One region of the Sporomusa rhizae genome, then DNA from elsewhere that is predicted to be linked to it. Evidence: a T-box and tRNA genes for the amino acid it is inferred to sense, from the RefSeq annotation. Region 1 holds a T-box; the other holds one or more tRNA genes.
What was found. A T-box is a leader RNA that pairs with one kind of tRNA and senses whether it is charged. The one in region 1 lies ahead of ileS (isoleucine--tRNA ligase), so its partner is inferred to be a tRNA-Ile.

Region 1 (12,052 bases):
CCATAAGATCCCAATTGTCCGGTGACCATCCAAATTCGTATATTATAGGTGCGGCAAAGAGAGCGGGATCAGCTACACGCCCTGTAATTACTATGTCAGCACCATTTTTCAATGCCTCAACAATGGGCTCTGCACCAACATAGGCGTTCGCAGACACCAGTTTATCTTTTATACTGACCAGTTTTTCGCCGGTCTCCTCGATCTTTAGATCCATATCTTTAATGGTGCTTAGTACATCATCACCGGAAACAGCGGCTATCTTAAGATCTTTAATTCCCAGTCTTTGAGCAACTTCTTTAATTTTTTGCGCTCCGGCGACAGGGTTTGCGGCCCCCATATTTGTGATGATTTTTACGTTATTTTTCTTACAGACGTTTAGCACCGCCTCCATGCGTGCCTCTAAAAGAGGATCATAGCCAACATTGGGATCCTTTAACTTCGCCTGCTGGGCAATGGCAATAGTTCTTTCAGCCAAACACTCAAAACATAAATACTGAATATTTCCTTTCACGGCAAGCTCTACGGCAGGCTCAATTCGATCGCCGGAATATCCGGCCCCAGAACCAATTCTAATTTTCTTCACAATATTTCACCTCTACTATCAAAGTTCTATAATGGAAATACCCCAACAATAACGCAGGTAATTGTCATGATTACCGAAGCAGCCCAAAGGAACGGAATAGAAAACTTTTGGTGTTCTCCTAACTCAACCCCCGTTAATCCAACAATCAAAAAGGTGGCGGGAGTGAGCGGGCTGACAGGAAAACCGGTTGTCATTTGCCCCATTAGTGCTGCCTGAAATACGGCAACAGGTTGGACTCCTAACATTTTTCCAAGTTCTGCGACTACTGGCATTACGCCAAGATAGAAGGAGTCTGGATCAAATATTAAACTTAAAGGCATAGATATCAAACCTATCCCAAAAGGAATATGTTGTGCTAAGCTAGGCGGGACAAACGCTACTGCTACCTTAGCCATCGCAGTGATCATTCCTGTACCATTCATGATGCCGGTAAATGCACCTGCTGCTAATAGGATACTGGCCATCATTAACGCGGCTTTGGCATGAGCATCAATCCTAGCTTTCTGGTCACTGACATTCGGATAATTGATAATTAAAGCCAGTACTGTCCCGATCATGAACATGGGAGCTGGATCAATTTTTCCGCTAATCATGGTTCCCATCACAACCAATGTAAGAACCGCATTGATCCAAAATCTGTTCGGACGACGCAAAGCCTTTTCTTCTTCTTTAACTTCACGTTTAAGTTCGACACCTTCTACTTTTCCATCTGTTAATCCAAGACGTGACTCTTCTCTTTTTCCCAAAAAGAAAGCCAAAGCAAACATATAGATTATTCCGACTACCTGAGGAATAATAAGAGGTGTAAAAATATCCGCAACGGGAATGTGCAGCGCGGCCGATGAGCGCAACGTAGGTCCTGTCCAGGGAAGATAGTTAACTCCGGCCGCTAAAGAAACCATTAGGCATAACAGTCTTTTATCCATTTTGAGACGTTCAAAGATTGGGAGCATGGCCGGTATCGTAATTAGGAAGCAAACAGCTCCCGATCCATCCAGATGAATAAGCAAGGCCAAGAGAGCTGTTCCCATTAAGATTCTTGTAGGCTTCGCTCCCACTGTTTTCAGTATTCGGTCAATAATTGGATCAAACAGCCCTGCATCGCTCATCACCCCGAAAAACAAAATAGCAAAAACGAACATCGTTGCAACCGGGGCTATATTTTGAATACCTTTAATGATAAATTTACTGGTTTCTAGACCGAAACCCCCGACAAGCGACGCTGCTACCGGAACAAAAATAAGAGCAATTAACGGAGACATTTTCTTTGTAATAATTACCCCTAAAAGTACAATCAACGTAACTAAGCCAAGAAGTGCCAACTTACCCTCCTCCTTATTATTAAGCTGCAAGCAAAATTTCTATTATTGTACTCCTTTCCTAATATTTTCGCTCACTTAGTAATAACGCAAGAACTATGCCAAAGTTAAATTTCTCATTTTTCCCGGACTAAATGCCCTTTTCTCATAAAAACATTCTAATTTATTAGAATAAAAAAAGGATTGTCCTTTTCCCGGAGTGGCTTAAACCATGAATAAAAAAAGACTCAAGCCAACTTCTAAATAATTAGAAATCGACCAAGCCCTATTCTAATATATTAGAACAATTACACTTTTCCGCGCTGCCCTTTTAACTTGTTATATAGGGTTGCTAACGAAATTCCTAGTTGCTCAGCTACTTTCTTTTTTCCTTCCAGTGTATTGCCCTCTATTTTTAACGCAGTAAAAATAATCTTTATCTCCGCTTCTTGTACAAGCCCAGCCAAACAACGTTTTTCCTAATTGGGTCAGGTGATGGTTCGCTAACTCAATCCAGCTTTTGCAGCAAAGCCAAAACTCCTGCCAAGATAATCACAAATCAGGCAGGAGTGTCTCTTTTTTATTCCTCTATCTCTACCGGTCAAGAACAAATACTCTCACCCCATGGGTTCGCCCTAGCTCATATAGTTCATCGTCTGAAGCGTCTATATGAACGTCAAACACTTTACCTTTAACCGCCCCTCCAGTATCTTCTGCTATACGCCGGAATGCTCTGCCGTCAGGCATTACAATCTCAACTTCCGAACCGAGTGGAACAACGTCTGGGTCAACGGCTACAGTCCTGCCCGAGGTAGCTATTGTGCCTGAAGCTGTTTTACCTTTGTCGTTGTACCAAGTTACTTGTGCGCCGTCTATGTAGCGAGCCACCAACCGCCCACCGCGACTAGTTGGGTAGACTTCACGCTGAGCCGCCAGCTCACGCCTTAAAATTGCTATATCTTTTTGCATATCCTCAACTTTTTGCTTGTTCACTTGAGCCTCGGACGTTATTTGCGCTATTCGAACTTCAGCTGCTTGTTTTTGATCAATGGTCGTTTTGTAGCTAATGCCGACGCCAAGCATTAGAGCTATTATAATCGTGCCAATAGTCAATTTTAGTCTCATCCTATCACTCCTTCAAAGGATATATTGAGGCTTAGCTTATATTATACTAGTAAAACAGAAACGATATCAATGGATAAATTTTCTTAATATCATCAAAGTCCATCAAACTAACCGTTATCAAATAAAAACAAGTCCTCCGACGATCATCGGAGGACTTTTATTTGAAGCGAACCAAGTTTCGAACTCGCACCCACAACTTTGAAAAGAACCTTATCTAGCAGCCTTCGCCCCTACTGCCGTTCCACGGCCAGCTGTAATTTTTCGCCGTTAATGTTTACTTCAGTATAGCTATGTTCCGCATTAAATACGATATTTACAGCAAGTGTCTCACTCATAATGTACTCTTTATATTGCTGTACAATTGTTTCAAGCAAACCATTACCAGCCATATAGACTATAATTTTGTCAACAACTTCAAATGAGCTGTCTTTTCTCATGTTTTGCAGCTTGCTGATAATCTCTCTCACATAACCTTCGTTTTTAAGTTCTTCCGAAATATGAGTGTCTAAAACTACACCCACTTCACCCTCGCCGGCAAAAGTAAACCCTTCCAGACCGTTCATCGTTACCAGGAGATTGTCACTGCTAAGTGCAATCGAAGTTCCTTCTACATTAATCGTAATGCTTTGTCCGGAAGATACTTTAAGTGCCAGTTCCATCTGGTTGGCTTCGGTGATTGCTGTTTTGATACCTGTCAACAATTTGCCGTACGTCTTGCCCAGCACCGGCAAATTAGGTTTGACTGTGTAACTTACATAATCGGACATATTGGCATTAACCACTATTTCTTTGATGTTCAGCTCTTCTTTAATGATGTCAGCATAGTAGTCCGGCAATTCATTTGTGCTGACAAGCATCTTGGACAGCGGCTGCCGGTTTTTGATATTGGCAAGATTACGTGCGCTGCGACCCAATACACAAATCCTGTAAGCCAGTTCCATCTCCTTTTCCAACTTCTCATCAACCTGTGTTTCATCATAGTCCGGCCACAAGCATAAATGTACGCTTTCCGACGCCTGGGAGTTGATACCGAATACCAGGTTTTGATAAATTTCTTCGGTAATGAACGGTACAAAGGGAGCAGCGACAATTACCAGCTTTTTCAGTACGGTATGCAGAGTAAAATAGGCATCAATTTTGTCTTCGGTCATTTCCATCGACCAGTATCTCGTTCTGTTACGCCGCACATACCAGTTGGAAAGTTCATCGGTAAATTCTTCGATCAACTGCGCAGCACCGGTGATTTTATAATCGTTCAGGTATTCATCGACTTTATAAATCAGGGTATTCAGCTTGGAGATAATCCATTTGTCCATGACGTGACGGCTCTGTCTGCCCTGGTATTTCTGCGGGTCAAACTGGTCAATTTCCGCATACAGCACATAGAAGGAGTAAACATTCCACAGCGTATTGATAAATTTGCGCTGCGCCTCAATTACGGCTTCTTCATAGAAACGGGAAGGCAGCCAGGGAGCACTGGCAGTATAGAAGTACCAGCGCAGGGCATCGGCACCTTGATTGTCCAATACGGTAAACGGACTGAGGACATTGCCTTTATGTTTAGACATTTTAAGACCGTGCTTATCAAGCACATGCCCCAGTACAACACAGTTCTCAAACGAACTCTTACCAAAAACGGCAGTGGAAATAGCCAAGAGTGTATAGAACCAGCCGCGTGTTTGGTCAACCGCCTCGGAGATAAACTGCGCCGGGAAGTTTTGTTCAAATAGTTCCCGGTTTTCAAACGGATAGTGATGCTGGGCAAACGGCATTGAGCCGGAATCATACCAGCAGTCAATGACTTCGCTGACTCTTTGCATCTTTTTACCACAATCCGGGCAACTCATCTGCACTTTGTCAATATACGGCTTGTGTAGGTCGATATCATCAGGCACATCCAGCCCTTTTTCCTTTAGTTCCGCTATACTGCCAATACATTCTCGATGTCCGCATTCGCATTCCCAGATTGGTAAGGGCGTGCCCCAGTACCGTTCACGACTAAGCCCCCAGTCGATTACGTTTTCCAGGAAATTGCCGAAACGGCCTTTTTTGATGTTATCCGGATACCAATTAATTTTATCGTTATTTTCCAAGAGTTTATCCCGGAGCGATGACATCCTGACAAACCAGGATACACGGGGATAATATAAAAGCGAAGTGTCACAGCGCCAGCAAAATGGATAGGAATGAAGATACTTTTCCGCTTTATATAGAATGCCGTTTTCTTTTAAGAAGGCCAGTATTTTTTCCTCCGCTTTTTTGACAAACAGTCCCTGCCAGGGAGTCACTTCTTCCACAAAGTTACCTTGCGCATCCACCAGATTTATGAGCGGTAAATCATATGTTTGCCCAACCCGGTTATCATCTTCACCATAGGCCGGGGCAATATGCACGATGCCAGTACCATCATTTAGGGTAACAAAATCGCCATGTACAACAAAATAGGCTTTTTTCTCCGGTTTAACGAAACGGAACATAGGTTCATATTCCTGACCTAACAGCTCCTCCCCTTTGAATTCGCGTACCAGCTCGTATTCACCCTCAAGGCAAGTCAATAGATCCTTCGCCAAAATTAAATGCTCATCTTTATTGATGACTTCAACATAATCGTAGGTCCGGTTAATAGCCAATGCCACATTGCTGGGCAACGTCCATGGGGTAGTCGTCCAGACAAGAATAGCCGCATTTTTCCCTTTAAGTCTGAACTTGACATAGGCCGAATTGTCTTTTACATCTTTATAACCTTGCGCCACTTCATGAGAAGATAAGGCAGTACCACAGCGCGGACAGTAGGGAACGATTTTGTGTCCTTTATATAATAGCTCTTTATTCCAAAGCTGCTTTAACGACCACCAAACCGATTCAATATACTCATTATGGTAGGTGACATATGGATTTTCCATGTCAATCCAAAACGCCACCCGCTCCGACATTTCCTTCCATTGTGTAGCATAGGTAAATACGCTATCTTTGCATTTCTTTATGAACTCCTCAACCCCATACTTTTCAATTTCCGGCTTGCCGGAAATACCCAGCTTTTTCTCTACTTCAAGTTCAACCGGCAGTCCATGCGTATCCCAACCGGCCTTTCTCAAGACTCTGTATCCCTTCATGACTTTATACCGCGGAATTAAATCTTTTATAACCCGGGTAACAACGTGACCGATGTGGGGAGTGCCGTTCGCAGTCGGCGGGCCATCATAAAACGTAAAATACTCCTTATCCTCGTTCATACTAAAACTTTTAGCAATGACCTCTTTTTCTTCCCACAAGGCCAGTATTGATTTTTCCATTTCCACAAAATTATTCTTAGAACTTACTTTCTTATACATGTTCTGCCCCTTCCTTTTCATTCGCTTTAACGTCTTGTATGCCAGAGAATATCTATAAGAACAAAAAAACTTCGTCCCCTAATCAGGACGAAGTTTTTACTTCGTTATACCACCTTAATATTCTCAGGTACTGCATACCTTATCCTTTAACGCAGGAATACGGATTAACCTACTAAGCATTCAGTCATCAGCTCTCAGGTGATTTTCTTCCGGCAACTCCCTGCAGGTTCTCAGCACTCCCCGCTCTCTGTACGGTTCTATTCCCGTAATATTCTTCCTGTTCACAGCTTTTATAGAACTATATCAAAATGTTATTGAAATTATACTTCTTCAATTGTGAAATGTCAAACCATCCTACTTGTTTGTTTAACTTGCTATAAGGTTTTACTCACCCCGGAGCTTTGTTTTCGCTCCCTTTCTCCGGAACAACAAAAATTCTTCCAGTACGGCCCCCAGTCTCTGATAAGTATTCGTTGTATCTTTTCCCGCTTTATTTAGCCGATCAAATTTTTCAGATAATCCCCGGATTTTATCATATAGCTCAGTTTCTTGTTTCTTAAAATCCGGATACCTGGCATTCATAAGTTAGCTACCGTAACAATCGCATTTTTTTGTTCTTTGGCTTTATACAAAGCTTGATCGGCTTTTATTAAGATGTCTTTTACATCCTGCTCTTGTTCCAGCGAGATTATCCCGCTGCTTACAGTTACATGATATGGTGAAAAAGTACCTTCTATTTTATCGCGAATGCGCTCCATAACTTCGAGAGCAGTTTTCAGGGAGATCTCGTTAAAAATGATTACAAATTCATCACCGCCCCAACGAATAACAACATCCTTGTTGCGAGTATCTTTTTTTAATATAGTTGCGATACCGGACAATAGTAAATCACCGATAGCATGACCATATATATCGTTAATACTTTTAAAGTCGTCCACATCAATCATGGCAACACACATCTGTTGTTTTACCGTAGGTAATCGTTTTTCGTCCAGCTTTGAATAGAAATATCTCCGGTTCCATAAACCTGTTAAATAATCCGTGTGGGAACTGATACTTAACCTTTGGATTAAACCGCCAATTACAAATCCTTCGATGGAAAAAATTAAAGCAGCCGCTAGCCAAAAAAATCTTTCATAGCCGATTGGATAAACTGTGCCCAATAAATATCCAATTAAACCTATTACTATTCCAAGTATAGCGAGTATGAAACGAGCGTGATTGTAAAACACTTAGACTTGCCCTCCTCTACTAACCCTCAAGTACTAGAAGTTCGCTAATCAACTTTTTTATGCTTAATATTAATCCACTAATTAATTTTAATTCATTACTTAATATTAAGCAATAGGTATATGTAAACATTTTTCTTCCATTGATATAGTTAAGGTCAGGTGATGTGCATGTACATTGATTACAGTGCCATTGGGCAACGAATAAAAAAAATTCGTAAACAAAAAAATCTCACACAAGAAAAACTTGCAGAAAGCCTAGAAGTTTCTACTGTTTATATCAGCCAAGTTGAAAACGGTAAAACGAAACTCAATCTTGAAATGCTAATACGCATAGCAAGCCTGCTAAACACTGATCCAGGCTACTTTATTACGGGTGTTTCCTACTCATCGAAAGATTACCTTAAATCAGATATAGCCCAGTTCCTTCAAGACTTTTCACTCGAACAACGCCAGTTAATAATTGATATAGCTAAACTCATTAATAAATATAAGTAGAATCCAATAAGAAACTGCAGCAAATCGATGTAAAACTGCTTCTTCCTACAGCGACTAATTCAATATGTGACAACTACAATTCGATATGTTCAAAAGTAAAAAGGATAGGTTTGCTCGCTTCTCGGGTAAACCTATCCTTCTTTTCAATACGCTATATTTTCATTCATGTTATGGTCTGACACATTTTTGATCAATATTATCTAATCCAAATCCGTTTCGGCATAATTCTTGTCCCCTGTTTTAGCGTGAATCAGCTCACCCAAATTCCTTGTAATCTTTTCTTTAACTTCCATTCGATTGGTATTCTTATCTTGATACATGGCATCATCAGCTTGACGTAAAACATCAGCTATACTATACCCTTTTCCTAAACAATAACCAAGAGAAATATATAGTGGTAGCGCCTCTTTGCTGCCTCTATAAGCTTCGACTTTGGTGGTAATTTTTTTAATCATTGCATTTAAATTATCTTCAGTAGCATCCCATACTAGAAGCGCAAATTCATCACCGCCAATTCGCGCCGAAATAATTCGCTTATCATCAAATAAAATCGTTTGTGCTGCTGCCTTTAATAATGCATCGCCAGCATGATGCCCTAGCGAATCATTAATTATTTTCAATCCATCCACATCACACATAATAATTCCAATATCATGGTCAGATTTGGACATTTGCTTTATTTGCAGTTCGAAGTAGGCACGATTATATAGACCTGTTCCAGTGTCGTGGTAGCTAATATATTCCAGTGTACTTTCCCATCTTTTACGATCACTAATGTCAATCATGCTTCCTAAAATAGCTTTCTTGCCATTAATTATACAGGTAGAAGTAAGTATATAAACATCAATAATAGTACCATTTTTGCGCAGAATACGAATTTCGTAATTAAAGTGACCCGCCTCTCCCGCCTTTCGCCTTCGCGCTTTATCCAAAACTAATTCTCTATCATCAGGATGAACGTATTCAAGATAACTACTCAACTGTTTTGCTTCTTTCGTAGTATAACCAATCAGTTCTTCCATTTTTGGGTTTAAATATACTATCTTTCCATCCTGTAAAATAGAAATGCCAACAAGAGAATTCTCCACGAGACTTCGAAATTTATCTTCTGCCTCTACAAGCAGATTATTTACTCGGTTCAATTCACCAATTGTAGCAATCAACTGTTGCGCCATGGAAACAAAAGCCTTGTTCAGGTACTGCAATTCCTGAGGAGCTTTTAAAAAAGAGCCTTCTTGGGATACTGCACTATAATCTCCACGTTCTACTCGATTAGCCTTTTCCATTAAAGCGAAAACCGGAGAGTTAATCCTTCTTACAAAAGCGGTAACTAAATATATTAATATAGCTAATAAAACAAAGTATACCAAACATAACTTACCAAGTTTTTTATAAAGAGGAGTCAAAACCTCATTTTCATCAACTTCGGCAATTATTACCCAATCGTGATCTCCAATTGGTGAAAACGCACCGAACACACGTTGCCCGCGAAAATCCATGTATACTTCAGATCCTGATTTACCCTGTACCACCTGTTCAAATCCGTATGTACCTTTTATGTTAAAATGCCCATCAGTATTGGGCATTCCCTGGGATGCCGCGTCACTAGCCAGCCGCGTTGGAGTAATCATCATTCCGTTTCGGTCAACGAGATATGTTTCACCTGTTACCCCAAATTGAAATTGCTCCATAATTTTGCTAACTGTCGTTAGTTTCACCGCTCCAACAACTACTCCGATAACATTACCGTTATGATCAAAAACAGGAGATGAAAAGGATATAAACGGCATGTTTGTAACTCGTCCATAAAGCACATCGGATATATACGATCTTCCAAGCAAGCACTGCTTAAAGTACTCTCGGTCTGAAACGTTATACCCATCATGAGTCCTTCCGTTTATATCAATGAAAGCTAACCATGAAAAGTCGGAATTATTACGAGAAAATACTTCGATATTTGTCTTTATTACTTCCATATCACCATCTCGCGTCGACTTTAGCTCTGAGAAGGTCTTTATCCTCCCAGCATACTCAATAAACCAGTTCTCGACCATACTTCGCTGAATATTAATAGTTTGTTCAAAGTTTTTCAAGATGTATCCACGGGTTGTCTCAATTTCTTGCAAAGCAAAAAGGTAAAAGGACAGGATAAAAACACTGACAGATATCAATAAAAGCAATCTAGTAAAACCAAAAATTGTATTATAAGAAAACAATGTTTTTATCTTTTCGCCAAAGGTGATCATTGAAGTAGACTCCTAGTCTCTGTTTATCATTTGATGCTATATGTTGGAGTATAGAATTCCGGTCCCTGTGTCAACAACAATTTAGAATTATATACAGCTTCTATTAGTTAAATAAAAATCCTGCTGACTTATTTTGAGCAGATCTTTAAAGTACTGGACAAGAAAAAAACAACGGTCTGCTATAGCTGGTGGTTTTTTACAATAACGGACAACCTCTGTCAATTTGACAGAGGTTGTCCGTTGCTTTTGCTATCGTGTATTTATCGAATTTATTTTTGTGTAGCTACTTCACGTTTTTTGCTGTTAGAGAATTGACACGCAAGCGTAATACATGAATTCTAGGCACTACCTCATTCTTCTCATCCTTCCTCCCCATTCTACAGCTCTAGCTGCTTCCTATTCAGATATCCTTTATAGGTCAAAATTGCCGCTGGCTTCAGGCTGAAAAAGAATTTTTTCCACTTTTAACTGGGCGACCCCCTCCGGAATTTTCCAGTCCACCCTATCTTTTTCCCGGTATCCCAAAATGGCCATGCCGATCGGCGCCAATACCGAGATTTTACCTTCCAATATATTGGCTTCGTCCGGGTAAACCAGCGTGTAGATCATTTCCTCCCCGCAACTAAGATCTTTCAGCAAGACTTGCGACCGCATGGTAATCACATCATGAGGAATATTCTGCGGCTCTGTAACGACAGCTCGTTTCAGTTCATCCTTCAATTCCTCCAGAGGCGCCTTACTATCTGTCGCAAATTCTTCTTCCAACTGGATTAATTTTTCCAGTCTCTCCTGATCTTTGCTGGTTATAAAAATACTTCTCGACACTCCTATCCACCCTTTCTTCCAAATTCGGTTATCAGTTATATAAACAGAACGACTATCCTGCTATGCATAGATAGTCGCACGGTGCTTAATAAAAAAATCAGACAATTTCTATTAGTATCCCATATTTTCGCGGTGAAGTAAAGAGCCAGACCTCAGGATTGTACTTTTAATGGTCTATTAGTATGGTAATTTAGGTACCTTATTCCACTTTAAGCACTTTTCTAATAATATTCTAAAATTAGGCATATATAATCCTAACTATGCAGACAGGCGGAAATCTGCAGGGAGCATTAACTTCCTGTTTATATACATTCCTATATACAATAAATACCACCCTATACCTAGTAACTTAGTTACTAGGAATTTTTTTCCAAGTGGTTGCTCCAAAATAAATGTTAGCAGGGTGTTTTGCCGATTGAATCTGGTTTTGATAAAGGGAATTATTATATAAAGAAGAGGTAAGTAAATGGATATATATTATAATTCTAGCTTATGGAACATGGAGAAACAAGGAAGCTGCGGTTTACCACAAGAAACGAACTGGCAGTTCGAATACGCGGGAACGAAACGCTATATTCCTGTTGTATATCGTTTTTCACAGGAGATTGTTTTTGATATTGTCACTATTTTGGACGAAATAAAAATCAGTCAATTTTTAGAGAAGTATAAAATCATCGAGGACACGCTGACACCATTACAGCAGCGCTGTCTAGAACAAGAACATCCCTATCAGACCGTACCAATAAAAGAAGTCTGGATAAACGAAAGACAAACAGAAAATGGATACTCATTCAGTGATGCCATAAGCGTACCGTGGCAACGGCAGGATGAGGCACTGACTCTTGTGCAGAAGGCGTATTCGTCTATCCTAAAAAACACGTCTTGTTTTGCCTGCCAACGCTATTGTGTACCATAT
Region 2 (12,052 bases), 1.1 Mb from region 1:
CAGGAGGAAATCATGAGCCTGGTTAAGCAAATGATTTACCAGTGCCGGAGAGTAAAACCTGTAATAATTAAAGAGGGTCGCAGTTTGCGATCAATCAGGGTGGAACCGCGGGAATAACATCTCGTCCCTGTAACTTAACTAAGTTACGTGGACAAGATGTTTTTATTTTTTAGTAGGAGGTTACAATTATGACATTTCAGGAGATAATCCTGACATTACAAAAATTCTGGGCTGAACAAAATTGTATTATCCAACAGCCTTATGATGTGGAAAAAGGCGCAGGTACTATGAATCCGGCAACTTTTTTGAGGGCACTCGGACCTGAACCTTGGAATGTAGCGTATGTTGAACCGTCACGCCGGCCTGCTGACGGACGGTACGGTGACAATCCTAACCGTTTATTCCAGCATCATCAATACCAAGTAATAATGAAGCCTTCACCGGCTAACATTCAAGAATTATATTTGGCCAGTTTGGCAAAACTGGGTATTGACCCAGCCAAACATGATATCCGTTTTGTTGAGGATAACTGGGAATCACCTACTCTTGGTGCCTGGGGATTAGGTTGGGAAGTATGGCTTGACGGTATGGAAATTACCCAATTTACCTATTTTCAGCAAGTAGGCAGTATTGATGTCAAGCCGGTAGCTGTTGAGATTACATACGGCTTAGAACGTTTAGCCATGTATATTCAAGGTGTGGAAAATGTATTTGATATTGAATGGGTAAATGGTATTACTTATGGCGACGTTTTTCATCGCAATGAAGTAGAACAGTCCTACTATAATTTTGAAATTGCTGATATCGACCTTTTATTCAATTTATTCGATATGTATGAAAAAGAAGCTATTCGCGTTGTTGAGCTAGGGTATGTGCTTCCTGCTTATGATTACGTTTTAAAATGCTCTCATAGCTTTAACCTGCTTGATGCCCGTGGTGCTATTAGCGTTAGTGAACGTACCGGTTTTATTGGCAGAGTTCGTAACCTGGCCCGGCTGTGTGCGCAAGGTTATTTAGAACAGCGTGAGAAACTGGGCTACCCGCTCCTAAAGGGAGGTAAGTAAGGTAATGACTAAAGATTTGTTATTGGAAATTGGAACAGAAGAAATTCCTGCAAAGTTTATACCTAATGCTTTAAAGCAACTTGAAACAACAGCTAAAACTAAACTAACTGACCTTAGGATTAGTCACGACGAAATCAAAGTTATTGGTACTCCGCGGCGTCTGGCACTTGTTGTGAGAAAAGTTGCTGATACGCAAGCAGACAAACATAGTGAAAATAAAGGACCTGCTGTTAAGATAGCTTTTGCCGAAGATGGTACCCCTACTAAAGCGGCTTTAGGGTTTGCCCGCGGTCAAGGTGTTGAGGCTTCGGATTTGGTTGTTAAAGACGGCTACGTATATGCTATTGTGCAAGAAGTAGGCCGGCCCGTTGCCGAAATTCTTCCGGAATTGTTAAACGATATTGTTACTCATTTATCTTTCCCTAAGAATATGCGCTGGGGCAATTTGGACATGAAGTTTGTTCGTCCTATCCGGTGGATAGTAGCTTTATTTGGTGACCAGGTTATACCATTTGCTTTACCTGGTGTTACTTCCGGAAAAATTACACGCGGACATCGCTTTTTAGGAAAAGCTGAGGTAGAAGTTAACTCGGTGGAAGATTATTTTGCTAAACTAGCCGACAACTTTGTTATGGTCGATCAGGATGTACGCCGCCGTGTAATTAAAGAACAGATTGAGAATTTGGCTGTAAGCCGGGGCGGAACAGCAACAATTGATGAAGAGCTGCTTGAAGAGGTAGTTCATCTGGTTGAATACCCAACAGCGTTATGCGGTAGTTTTGAGGAAAAATACCTAAGCCTTCCGCCGGAAGCTATTATTACTCCGATGCGGGAGCATCAACGCTATTTTCCGGTTAAGGATAAATCAGGCAAGCTGCTACCAATATTTATTACCGTACGGAACGGTGGGCCTGAACATATTGATATCGTACGTCATGGTAATGAACGGGTACTAAAGGCGAGATTGGCAGATGCCAAGTTCTTTTTTGAAGAGGATAAAAAAGTGCCGCTGGCAGAGCGAGTGGAAAAGCTAAAAACAATTGTCTTCCAAGAAGGATTAGGTACTCTTTTTGATAAAGTTCTGCGGTTAGAACGCTTGGCAGTTGGCATTGCCAAAATGCAGGACGCTTCCCAACCAGAACTCGACACAATTAACCGCGCTGCCCATTTGGCAAAAGCAGACTTGGTAACTGGAATGGTTTTTGAATTTACCGAGCTGCAAGGTATAATGGGCCGTGAATATGCTCACATAAACGGCGAAAAACCAGAAGTGGCTGAAGCTATCTTTGAGCACTATCTGCCGAGATTTGCCGGAGATGTGTTACCGCAGACAATAGCTGGCCGGATGATCAGCATAGCTGACAAAATGGATAATATTGTTGCGACTTTCAGCAGGGGACTTGTCCCCACAGGATCACAGGATCCCTATGCTCTAAGACGGCAGGCGCTTGGTATTGTAAATATTTTAATTGACGCAAAATATCATGTTTCATTAAATGCAATTGCCAACCAGGCTATGGATTTACTTGGTATAACCGATACCGAGCAGCGGGCAAAATTATTAGACGAAATTCAAGAGTTTTTCCGTCTCCGTATTAAGAATATTTTAACTGACGAACAATTACGGTATGATATGATTGATGCTGTGCTGGCAACCGGAAGTGACGATATTTATGATACCTGGCTAAGAGCTAGGGCAATATCTGTCGAAGGTGGCACAATTGCGATGCAAAAAACGGTGCAAGCACTTACTCGTGTTGGTAATTTAGCAAAAAATGCTCAATCGGACAGCATTAATGCAAATTTATTCGAAACCGACGCAGAGCATGCTTTATTTAAAGCTTATACAGAGGCCAAAGTTGCAATCGAAAAATACCAACAAGAAAAGAATTTTCAAGGCATACTGACAATTTTAGCTTCATTAGCGGCTCCGATCGATGCATTTTTTGGAGCTGTTATGGTTATGGTTGAAAATGCCGCTGTCAAGAATAACCGGTTGGCTTTGCTAAAAGCGATATCTGGTTTAGCGGGAAATACGGCAGATTTAACTAAAATTGTTGTTATGTAGTTTTTTATGTATGCCTTTATGCACGAAAGGGGGGATAGTTATTGGGTTTAACGCCGCGGCAAGAAAAAATTGCTGAGATGGTTAAAACTTTAGGCCCGATTACAGGTGAACAGATTGCTGAGCGTCTTAATGTAACTCGAGCGGCACTCAGACCAGATTTAGCTATCCTGGTTATGTCCGGTATGGTAGAAGCCCGCCCTAAAGTAGGCTATTACTATACCGGCAAGAATGCGCTAAGCTTGTTTACCGAGCAAATAAGCAGGATAAAAGTCCAAGATGTTCAGTCCGTACCTGTTGTCGTAACAGTAGTGACAAGTGCGTATGATGCCGTTGTCACTATGTTCCTGGAGGATGTTGGTTCGGTGTTTGTAGTAGAACCGGGTGGAATTCTGGCCGGAGTTGTATCACGTAAGGATGCACTTAAAGTAGCGATGGGTGGCAGTGATCTTCACAAGATGCCTGTTAAAGTGCTAATGACACCGGTGCCTAAAATAATTGTAACGTCCCCTGACGAATCTGTTTTAATGGCTGCAAAGAAGATTATTGAGAATGAAGTAGATAGTCTTCCTGTTGTTTCTCCAGTCAGTCAGGGGGGGAATAAAGCACAAGAAGTCGTCGGACGGCTTACCAAAACTAATATCGCCAGATTATTTGTTGAGCTTGGCGAAGGACGAGGAGGGAACACTTATAGCTAATCTACCGATTGTTTATGCACTGTCAGATTCTATCGGTGAAACTGCCGAAATGGTTGCTCGTGCAACGGCCAGCCAGTTTAGTTCAGCAGACATTGATATTATTAGGGTACCCTATATCAATTCTGCCGAGCAAATTGCCGAAACAGTACGGGAAGCAGCAAAACATACTTGCGTTATCTGCCATACCTTGGTTTCTCCAGATCTAAGAGAAGCACTCCAACAGCAGGCTAAAGATTATAACATTCCCACAATTGATATTATGGGTCCGATGATTGATGCCGTACAAAACGTTACGGGCTTAGTTCCACGACTTAAACCAGGTCTTGTTCATAAACTGGATCAGGAGTATTTTAAAAAAGTGGAGGCAGTAGAATTTGCTGTTAAATACGACGATGGGAAAAACCCTTTAGGGCTGTTAAAAGCCGATATCGTTATAATTGGTGTGTCTCGTACGTCTAAAACTCCGCTTAGTATGTATTTAGCCTATAAGAAAGTTAAGGTGGCAAATGTACCGCTTGTACCAGAAGCGCCATTACCGCAAGAGCTTTTCCAAGTACCGTCACAACGTATCGTTGGGTTGGTTATCGATCAGTTTAAACTCAACGAAATTCGCAGCGAGCGCTTAAAAACAATGGGTCTAGCGCCGGATGCCAGCTATGCCAATATTGAGCGAATAAACGAAGAACTGGAGTATGCCAGATCCATTATGCGCCGCTTAGGCTGTCCGATCATTGATGTATCAAACAAAGCGATAGAAGAAACTGCTAACCGAATATTAGATGTAGTCCATAAAAATAAACTGGCCAATCAATAAGGATGAATTGTTTACACCCTTAGAGAAGTAATAGTTTCGTCCGGATAAAGAAAACACGGCTTACGCCGAGCCTTTGGCGAAAGCGGAAGCCGATGTTGCCCTTATTCAGGCGGAAAGTTATACTTTCCTACAGGACAAAAAAAATCCCTGACGGCTTTTTGATAAGTCGCCAGGGATTTTAATTTACTTATAAAAAATTATTTGAGTCTACATTATAGCTTACCGAATTGGCAGACCAGTTACCGCCATCTTGAGAAACCTGGACATTACCGTTAAATACTGCAATACGGGTACGCCAGTTAAAATCAACACTATCGGCTGTGATGGTTAATCCATTGCGTGATAAATTTACTCCGCCATCGATTTTAGCTCGATCTTTAATTCCATAAACATAGACACTGTCACCTGTGAAATAAATATCGTCTTGAGTTACTGTTATACCACCCGAGCCCCAAACTTCAAGTGTGGCCGGGTTTACTTTTGCTTGACCAGCGGTTACAACTCTATTGCTTACTTCAATGCGAACATTGCCATTTAGAACATATAGACCTGTATTAATATCAAAGTATGTACGATCAGCATTTACAACTGGTTTTGCTAATGCGACACCTGTTAAAAGGACTAGTACCAAAATAGTTGATACCAATATTCTGGATCTCATCCTTACTCACCCCTTTCCTGTTCCTATTATAGCAAATAATTAACATTTTTTCTCTGGCAAAAAGTGTAATCCTAATTATATGATAGTGTATCAGAGGTAAATAATGTTATAATATAAGGTAGAAGGAGGCTGATTATATGAAAGTTCGTGAACGTATTGAAGAACAAGAATTTAAAATACTATCCAAATACGCAGCGAAGAGTCGTGAAGCTGTCCGGGATCGGGAAGAGCCGTTTTGTGACTTTAGAACAGCTTTTCAACGGGATAGGGATCGTATTATTCATAGTAAAGCCTTCCGGCGATTAAAACACAAAACCCAAGTTTATATATCTCCTGGCGACCATTACCGTATGCGTATGACACACAGCCTGGAAGTAGCACAAATATCCCGGACAATCGCGCGTGGACTTAGGCTTAATGAAGATTTGACCGAAGCGATTGCTGTAGGACATGATGTCGGACACACCCCGTTTGGTCATGCCGGAGAATATGCTTTACGTGAACTTATTGGTCACTATAATCATAATGAGCAAAGTTTACGAGTTGTTGAACATCTGGAGCGGGGTGGACAAGGATTAAATCTGACCGCTGAGGTTAGAGACGGCATCTTAACTCATACAGGTGATAATAAACCATTTACACTTGAAGGAAATATAGTTCGCAGCGGCGATCGTATTGCTTATTTATGCCATGACTATGACGATGGTATTCGCGCGGGTATGTTACAGCCTCAAGACTTACCAGCAAGTGTGAGTAAGGTATTGGGCTCAGACCCGTCGACAATGATTACGGTAATGGTGTCAGATATCATTACCGAATCGGATGAAAAAAACGAAATTATTATGTCCAGGAAGGTTAAAGCCGCTATGGATGATTTTCGTGAATTTATGTTTAAAAAAATATATCATTCCACAGAGCTTGAACCTGACCGGAAAAAAGCTAAGTATGTTATTAGCAAGCTTTTTGAATATTATATATCCAATCCAAGCAGTTTACCTCAGGAATTTCTGGAACGAGAAGAGCGGTGGGGGCTTCAGACAGTGGTGATTGACTATATTGCAGGTTTGACTGATCTATACGCTATAAAGCAGTTTGAAAAATTGTTTATTCCAGCGACCTGGGCTGTACGTTAAATAGCTGATAGAGCTCTTATTGAGCTCTGTTTTTTTTTTGAGCAAATATTATTACATTTGTCAAGGCACAAAAGAGGAATTTTGTCATTGATATTGAATAATAATTACTAAATAAAAAAATGCTAAAGGAAAAGTAAAATTACTATTATGAACAACTTTATATCATTTGCTGGCCTTTGGCAGGAATATTATTTTTTATGTAGAATTAAGTCAAATGCTGGAACATTTTGCATATCGAACAAATTTGAATCACAGCAGGAAAATTTGCTCATTGCCTGGATAAGGTGAGTTTATGAAGGATGCAGTTTTCGATGATTTTATCGATAGATTGCGCTCAGAGAGTGACATTGTAAGTGTTGTTTCTGATTATGTCGCGTTAAAAAAGAAAGGGAAAAATTATTGGGGTTGCTGCCCTTTTCACAATGAAAAAACTCCTTCGTTTTCGGTTACACCGGACAAAGGTTTTTTCTATTGTTTTGGTTGTCAAACCGGTGGTAATGTTTTTAATTTTTTAATGAAGGTTGAAAACATTACTTTTTTTGAAGCAGTTAAACTGTTAGCCAAAAAATTAAATATACCCTTACCGGAAAAAGATAAAACACCATTGGAGCTAGCCAGAGAGCAGGAACTTGCCAAACTATATCAAGTTAATGAGCTGGCCGTTGATTTTTTTCATGCATGCTTAACAAAAACCAAATTTGGCAAACCTGCACGAGAATATTTGGCAAGCCGTGGTATTTCAGCTGAACATATTAGCTTTTTCAAATTAGGGTTTGCGCCACCATTATGGGATAAACTATCTCTAGCATTTAGTAAACGGGGCATAGATCTCGACATTTTATTAAAATCAGGATTATGCGCTGCGCGCACGTCGGGTGAAGGTGTTTATGACCGGTTCCGAAATCGGATTATGTTTCCGATAAGGGATGTGCGTGGGCGGGCAATTGGTTTTGGCGGCAGGGTTTTAGATAATTCTCAGCCAAAATACTTGAATTCGCCAGAAACTCAGCTTTTTAATAAACGGCATGTTTTATATGGGTTCGATAAGGCTTACAAGCATATCCGTGAGTCTGGTCAAGTGATTATCGTCGAAGGCTATATGGATGCTTTAACACTGTATAGTCACGGAATCAAAAATGTAGTGGCATCACTGGGGACAGCTTTTACGCCGGAGCAAGCTAGAAACCTAATAAAACTTAATGCAGAACTATTGTTTTCATATGATACTGATGCTGCTGGTCAAAATGCTACTGTGAGAGCGTTAGCTACAGTGCGTTCCATGGGGGCTGCGATTAAAGTAGTATCAATGCCTGATGGTAAGGATCCGGACGAATTTGTTAGAAAGCATGACAGCTCAGCTTTCCAAGAGCTAATTGCGTCTGCTCAGCCATTGTTAAATTATCAACTGGATCAGGCATTAAAATCAGATGATTATACTACAGTTCAAGGGAAGATTGCTGTTGTCGGTAAATTGGCGCCTATCCTGGCTGAGGCTGAAAATGCTGTAGAAGTAAATGCACACATTACTAGGCTGTCTCAAGTATTAACTGTGGATGAAAGCGCTTTACGTACTGAAATTACAAAATATATAGTTCAATCCAAAAAGGATAAAAATGTAAAAAACGGGAAAACTATAAATATTGCATTATTATATAAGCAACCAGCACCGGCTGTAGTTCAGGCGGAACGGCAACTTATTAGAATGATGTGCGAAGATTTATCGCTTATCCCTTATGTTTTTTCTCAAATTTCTCCGCAAGAAATACAAGGGGTTTTACAGCAAGAGATAATTAATTTAATATTTAATGCGTATAATATGGAAAAAAATATTACACAGACCGACCTAAATACAATAGTTAATAACCTGAGTGAGAAAGCAAACAATGAATTTTCACATATTATGTTGATGGAAATACAATTACAGGATGTAGTTAAATCAGTAGACGATTGTATCAAAACAATTAGGCTGGCACATTTAACTACTTTGTATGAACAACATCGGTTGATGGCCGATGAATTAGAACGCATGGGGGATAGTAGCTTTCTGCAGGAACTGGCGGAAAGTCAGCGAATTAAACATGAAATTAGTAAATTGCATCATTAACAAGCAAGTAAGGATATACCAACTATCGTCAATTACCAGGGGAAGGGGGGAAAACTATGGCCGATAAAAAAAATGCACCGGTTGAACATGTGAATGAACTTCTACACAAGGGTAAAAAACGCGGTGTACTAACGTATTCTGAAATTATGGATACAATGCAGACTGAAGACATGAGTCCGGATGAAATTGATGATATGTATGAAATCTTTAATAACAAAGGTATTGAAATTGTAGATGAAGTTCCAGACGTTGAACTTATTGAAGGCCCAGATATGTCTGAAATTGAAGAAACGGCCGAAGAAGAAGTAGATATAGATCTCACCATTCCTGAGGGTATTAGCATTGATGATCCTGTCCGTATGTACCTCAAAGAAATTGGCCGGGTTCCGCTCTTGACAGCTGATGAAGAAATTAAACTGGCCAAACGTATGGAACAAGGGGATGAGGAAGCAAAGCGGCGACTTGCTGAAGCTAACTTGCGTTTGGTAGTTAGCATCGCGAAACGGTATGTTGGCAGAGGTATGCTATTCCTTGATTTAATTCAAGAAGGAAATTTAGGCTTGATTAAGGCTGTAGAAAAATTTGATTATAACAAGGGATATAAGTTTAGTACGTACGCTACTTGGTGGATTCGTCAGGCAATAACCAGGGCTATCGCTGACCAAGCCAGAACTATTCGTATTCCAGTTCACATGGTAGAAACCATAAATAAGCTAATCAGGGTATCACGCCAACTTCTGCAAGAATTAGGCCGTGAACCATCTCCGGAAGAAGTAGCTAAAGCTATGGATGTTAGCGTAGAAAGAGTACGGGAAATCATGAAGATTGCCCAAGAGCCAGTCTCCCTAGAAACGCCAATTGGTGAAGAGGAAGACTCGCATCTAGGTGATTTTATTGAAGATCAGGATGCCCCGGCTCCTGCTGAAGCAGCATCTTTCATGTTGCTTAAAGAACAGCTGGAAGAAGTATTAGAAACACTAACTCCACGTGAGGAGAAAGTATTGCGCCTTAGGTTTGGTCTAGACGATGGTCGCGCTCGTACACTGGAGGAAGTTGGACAATATTTTGGCGTCACCCGTGAGCGCATACGTCAGATTGAAGCTAAAGCTCTTAGGAAACTTCGTCATCCTAGCCGCAGCAAGAAATTGAAAGATTTTCTTGAATAAAAACTAAATAAAGCACTTGACGTAATAGAGACATTGTTTTATAATAATCAACGTTGGCGATATTCCTCGATAGCTCAGTTGGTAGAGCAATCGGCTGTTAACCGATCGGTCGTAGGTTCGAGTCCTACTCGAGGAGCCAGATAAGTTTATTAAACAGGCTTTCTTCGGAAAACCTGTTTTAGTTCTTTAGGGCCTATAGCTCAGCGGTAGAGCAGCCGGCTCATAACCGGCTGGTCCCTGGTTCGATCCCAGGTGGGCCCACCATTTCGTTGTTAGAAATTCGATATACGACATTCGATTATTAATGTTAAGTACGAAAGTCTAAAGTCGAACATCAATTATGGCCCGTTGGTCAAGCGGTTAAGACACCGCCCTTTCACGGCGGTATCAAGGGTTCGATTCCCTTACGGGTCACCATCTTTGATATTCGATGCTCGATTTTAGACATTCGATAAAACATTTCGAAAGTCAAAAATCGAACTTCGAATACGGGCGATTAGCTCAGCTGGGAGAGCGCCTGCCTTACAAGCAGGATGTCGGCAGTTCGATCCTGTCATCGCCCACCATAAAAACCTGCGAATATATTCGCAGGTTTTTTGCTGTCTTGAACCGTTAACTTTAGCTGAAAAGGCAACTTTTATATCGCACGCTGCATTAGTTATCGCGCAAGCCGTGTATACATATTTCGAGGTTTTAGACTATTAACAGGATTTTTTATCCATAGACCGAAATACTATCTAGGATGATAGGAGGAATTATAATATATGAGACTAGGAGAACGGTTACAGACAATTGCGGACATGGTTCCTGAAGCTTCCATTTTAGCTGATATAGGTACTGACCATGCATATTTACCAATATACCTTGTCGAGCAAAAAAGAGTTAGTCGGGCAATTGCCGGAGACATTCATCACGGTCCATTTCTTTCAGCCAAAAATGCTGTTGCTGACACTCAATTGGAACAATATATTGCCGTACGTCAAGGCAATGGTCTTGATGTTCTTAATCCCGGGGAAGCGGATGTTGTCGTAATCGCTGGAATGGGAGGAGCTAATATTATTGACATTCTAAGCTCCCGTCCGGAAATAACCGCAAAGCTAAAGCGTGTTATTCTACAACCTATGATTGCGGCGTCGCTCGTTAGAATTTGGCTGTATAAAAATAATTGGAAGATTGTCGCTGAAGAACTAGTAGAAGAAGAGGGTAAAATGTATCAAATTATCGCGGCGGAACCAGGAACTGACTGCCAGATCGAAGCTGTACTATACGAGATTGGTCCGCTGCTCTGGAAGAATAAACATCCTTTGCTAAAGCGTCATATTCAAGAGCTGCTCAGGCATTTGCGTGGCGTACTATCGGCAATGGCAGATAGCAAGGAAGCTGTTAACTCTGAAAAGTATAAAGCTTTTACTAAAAAACTAAACGATTTGGAGGATAAAATGTCATGCCTATAAAGTGCCGCGCCCTTATGGCTGAACTTGAAAAATTAGCGCCAAAGCATCTGGCTGAAGAGTGGGATAACGTCGGTTTGCTTGTAGGAAATCCTGAGCAACTGATACATAAGGCTATTGTTGCTTTAGATGTTGATGGGGACGTTGTTGATGAAGCATTGACAGTGGGTGCTGATATGATAGTTGCTCATCACCCCCTGATCTTTAAAGGCATTAAGAACATCAGAGCGGATTTGCCATTAGGCAGCTTATTAACAAAGTTGATTAAAAACGGCATTGCCGTATATGCCGCACATACTAATCTGGATAGTGCTCCCGGGGGAGTTAATGATATCCTGGCGCAAAAGTTAAAACTAACAGATATCAAAGCATTGACGTCAGTACATCAGGATAAACTTTGCAAATTAGTAGTATTTGTTCCTGTTTCTCATGTTGAAAAAGTAAGAATGACCATGTCGGAGGCTGGGGCTGGTCATACAGGTAATTACAGTCACTGTTCGTTTGCAACAGAGGGGATAGGATCATTTCTTCCGTTAGCGGGGACTAATCCGTACATTGGCAAAACAGGTTCCCTTGAATTCGTGCCGGAGTATCGATTAGAAACCATAGTGCCTATGCATTTAAAGACTCAAGTTATTAATGCCATGATAGCCGCACATCCTTATGAGGAAGTCGCTTATGATGAATATTTGCTGCTAAATTCAGGGGCAAGCTATGGTTTAGGTCGTATAGGAGGTCTTGCCGAACCCGTAAGTCTTGAGATGTTTATTGGTCAAGTAAAAGCGGCACTAAATATTACCGCGGTGAAAGCAGCCGGATCCGTTACCACCAAGATTACCAAAGTGGCAGTATGCGGCGGCAGCGGTGCAGATTTGATCAAAAACGCGGTTAACGCC

Region 2: it has a tRNA-Ile gene. The T-box ahead of ileS (isoleucine--tRNA ligase) is inferred to sense a tRNA for this amino acid. The anticodon was not compared.

The regions. Positions count from the first base shown of each region.
Region 1 is NZ_CP156925.1:1,753,363-1,765,414, reverse strand. Features, by position in the region: gene SRRS_RS07835 (acyclic terpene utilization AtuA family protein) at 1-583, opposite strand, end outside; gene SRRS_RS07830 (CitMHS family transporter) at 610-1,905, opposite strand; gene SRRS_RS07825 (helix-turn-helix domain-containing protein) at 2,190-2,348, opposite strand; gene SRRS_RS07820 (3D domain-containing protein) at 2,476-3,006, opposite strand; gene ileS (isoleucine--tRNA ligase) at 3,237-6,338, opposite strand; T-box leader at 6,419-6,632, opposite strand; gene SRRS_RS07810 (hypothetical protein) at 6,723-6,920, opposite strand; gene SRRS_RS07805 (GGDEF domain-containing protein) at 6,917-7,570, opposite strand; gene SRRS_RS07800 (helix-turn-helix domain-containing protein) at 7,739-8,065, shown strand; gene SRRS_RS07795 (diguanylate cyclase domain-containing protein) at 8,266-10,311, opposite strand; gene rnk (nucleoside diphosphate kinase regulator) at 10,723-11,136, opposite strand; gene SRRS_RS07785 (hypothetical protein) at 11,603-12,052, shown strand, end outside.
Region 2 is NZ_CP156925.1:2,902,153-2,914,204, reverse strand. Features, by position in the region: gene glyQ (glycine--tRNA ligase subunit alpha) at 189-1,064, shown strand; gene glyS (glycine--tRNA ligase subunit beta) at 1,069-3,132, shown strand; gene SRRS_RS13715 (helix-turn-helix transcriptional regulator) at 3,174-3,827, shown strand; gene SRRS_RS13710 (pyruvate, water dikinase regulatory protein) at 3,820-4,641, shown strand; gene SRRS_RS13705 (LptA/OstA family protein) at 4,829-5,302, opposite strand; gene SRRS_RS13700 (deoxyguanosinetriphosphate triphosphohydrolase) at 5,440-6,435, shown strand; gene dnaG (DNA primase) at 6,728-8,539, shown strand; gene rpoD (RNA polymerase sigma factor RpoD) at 8,596-9,705, shown strand; tRNA gene SRRS_RS13685 (tRNA-Asn) at 9,769-9,844, shown strand; tRNA gene SRRS_RS13680 (tRNA-Ile) at 9,895-9,969, shown strand; tRNA gene SRRS_RS13675 (tRNA-Glu) at 10,048-10,122, shown strand; tRNA gene SRRS_RS13670 (tRNA-Val) at 10,196-10,271, shown strand; gene SRRS_RS13665 (tRNA (adenine(22)-N(1))-methyltransferase TrmK) at 10,470-11,159, shown strand; gene SRRS_RS13660 (Nif3-like dinuclear metal center hexameric protein) at 11,150-12,052, shown strand, end outside.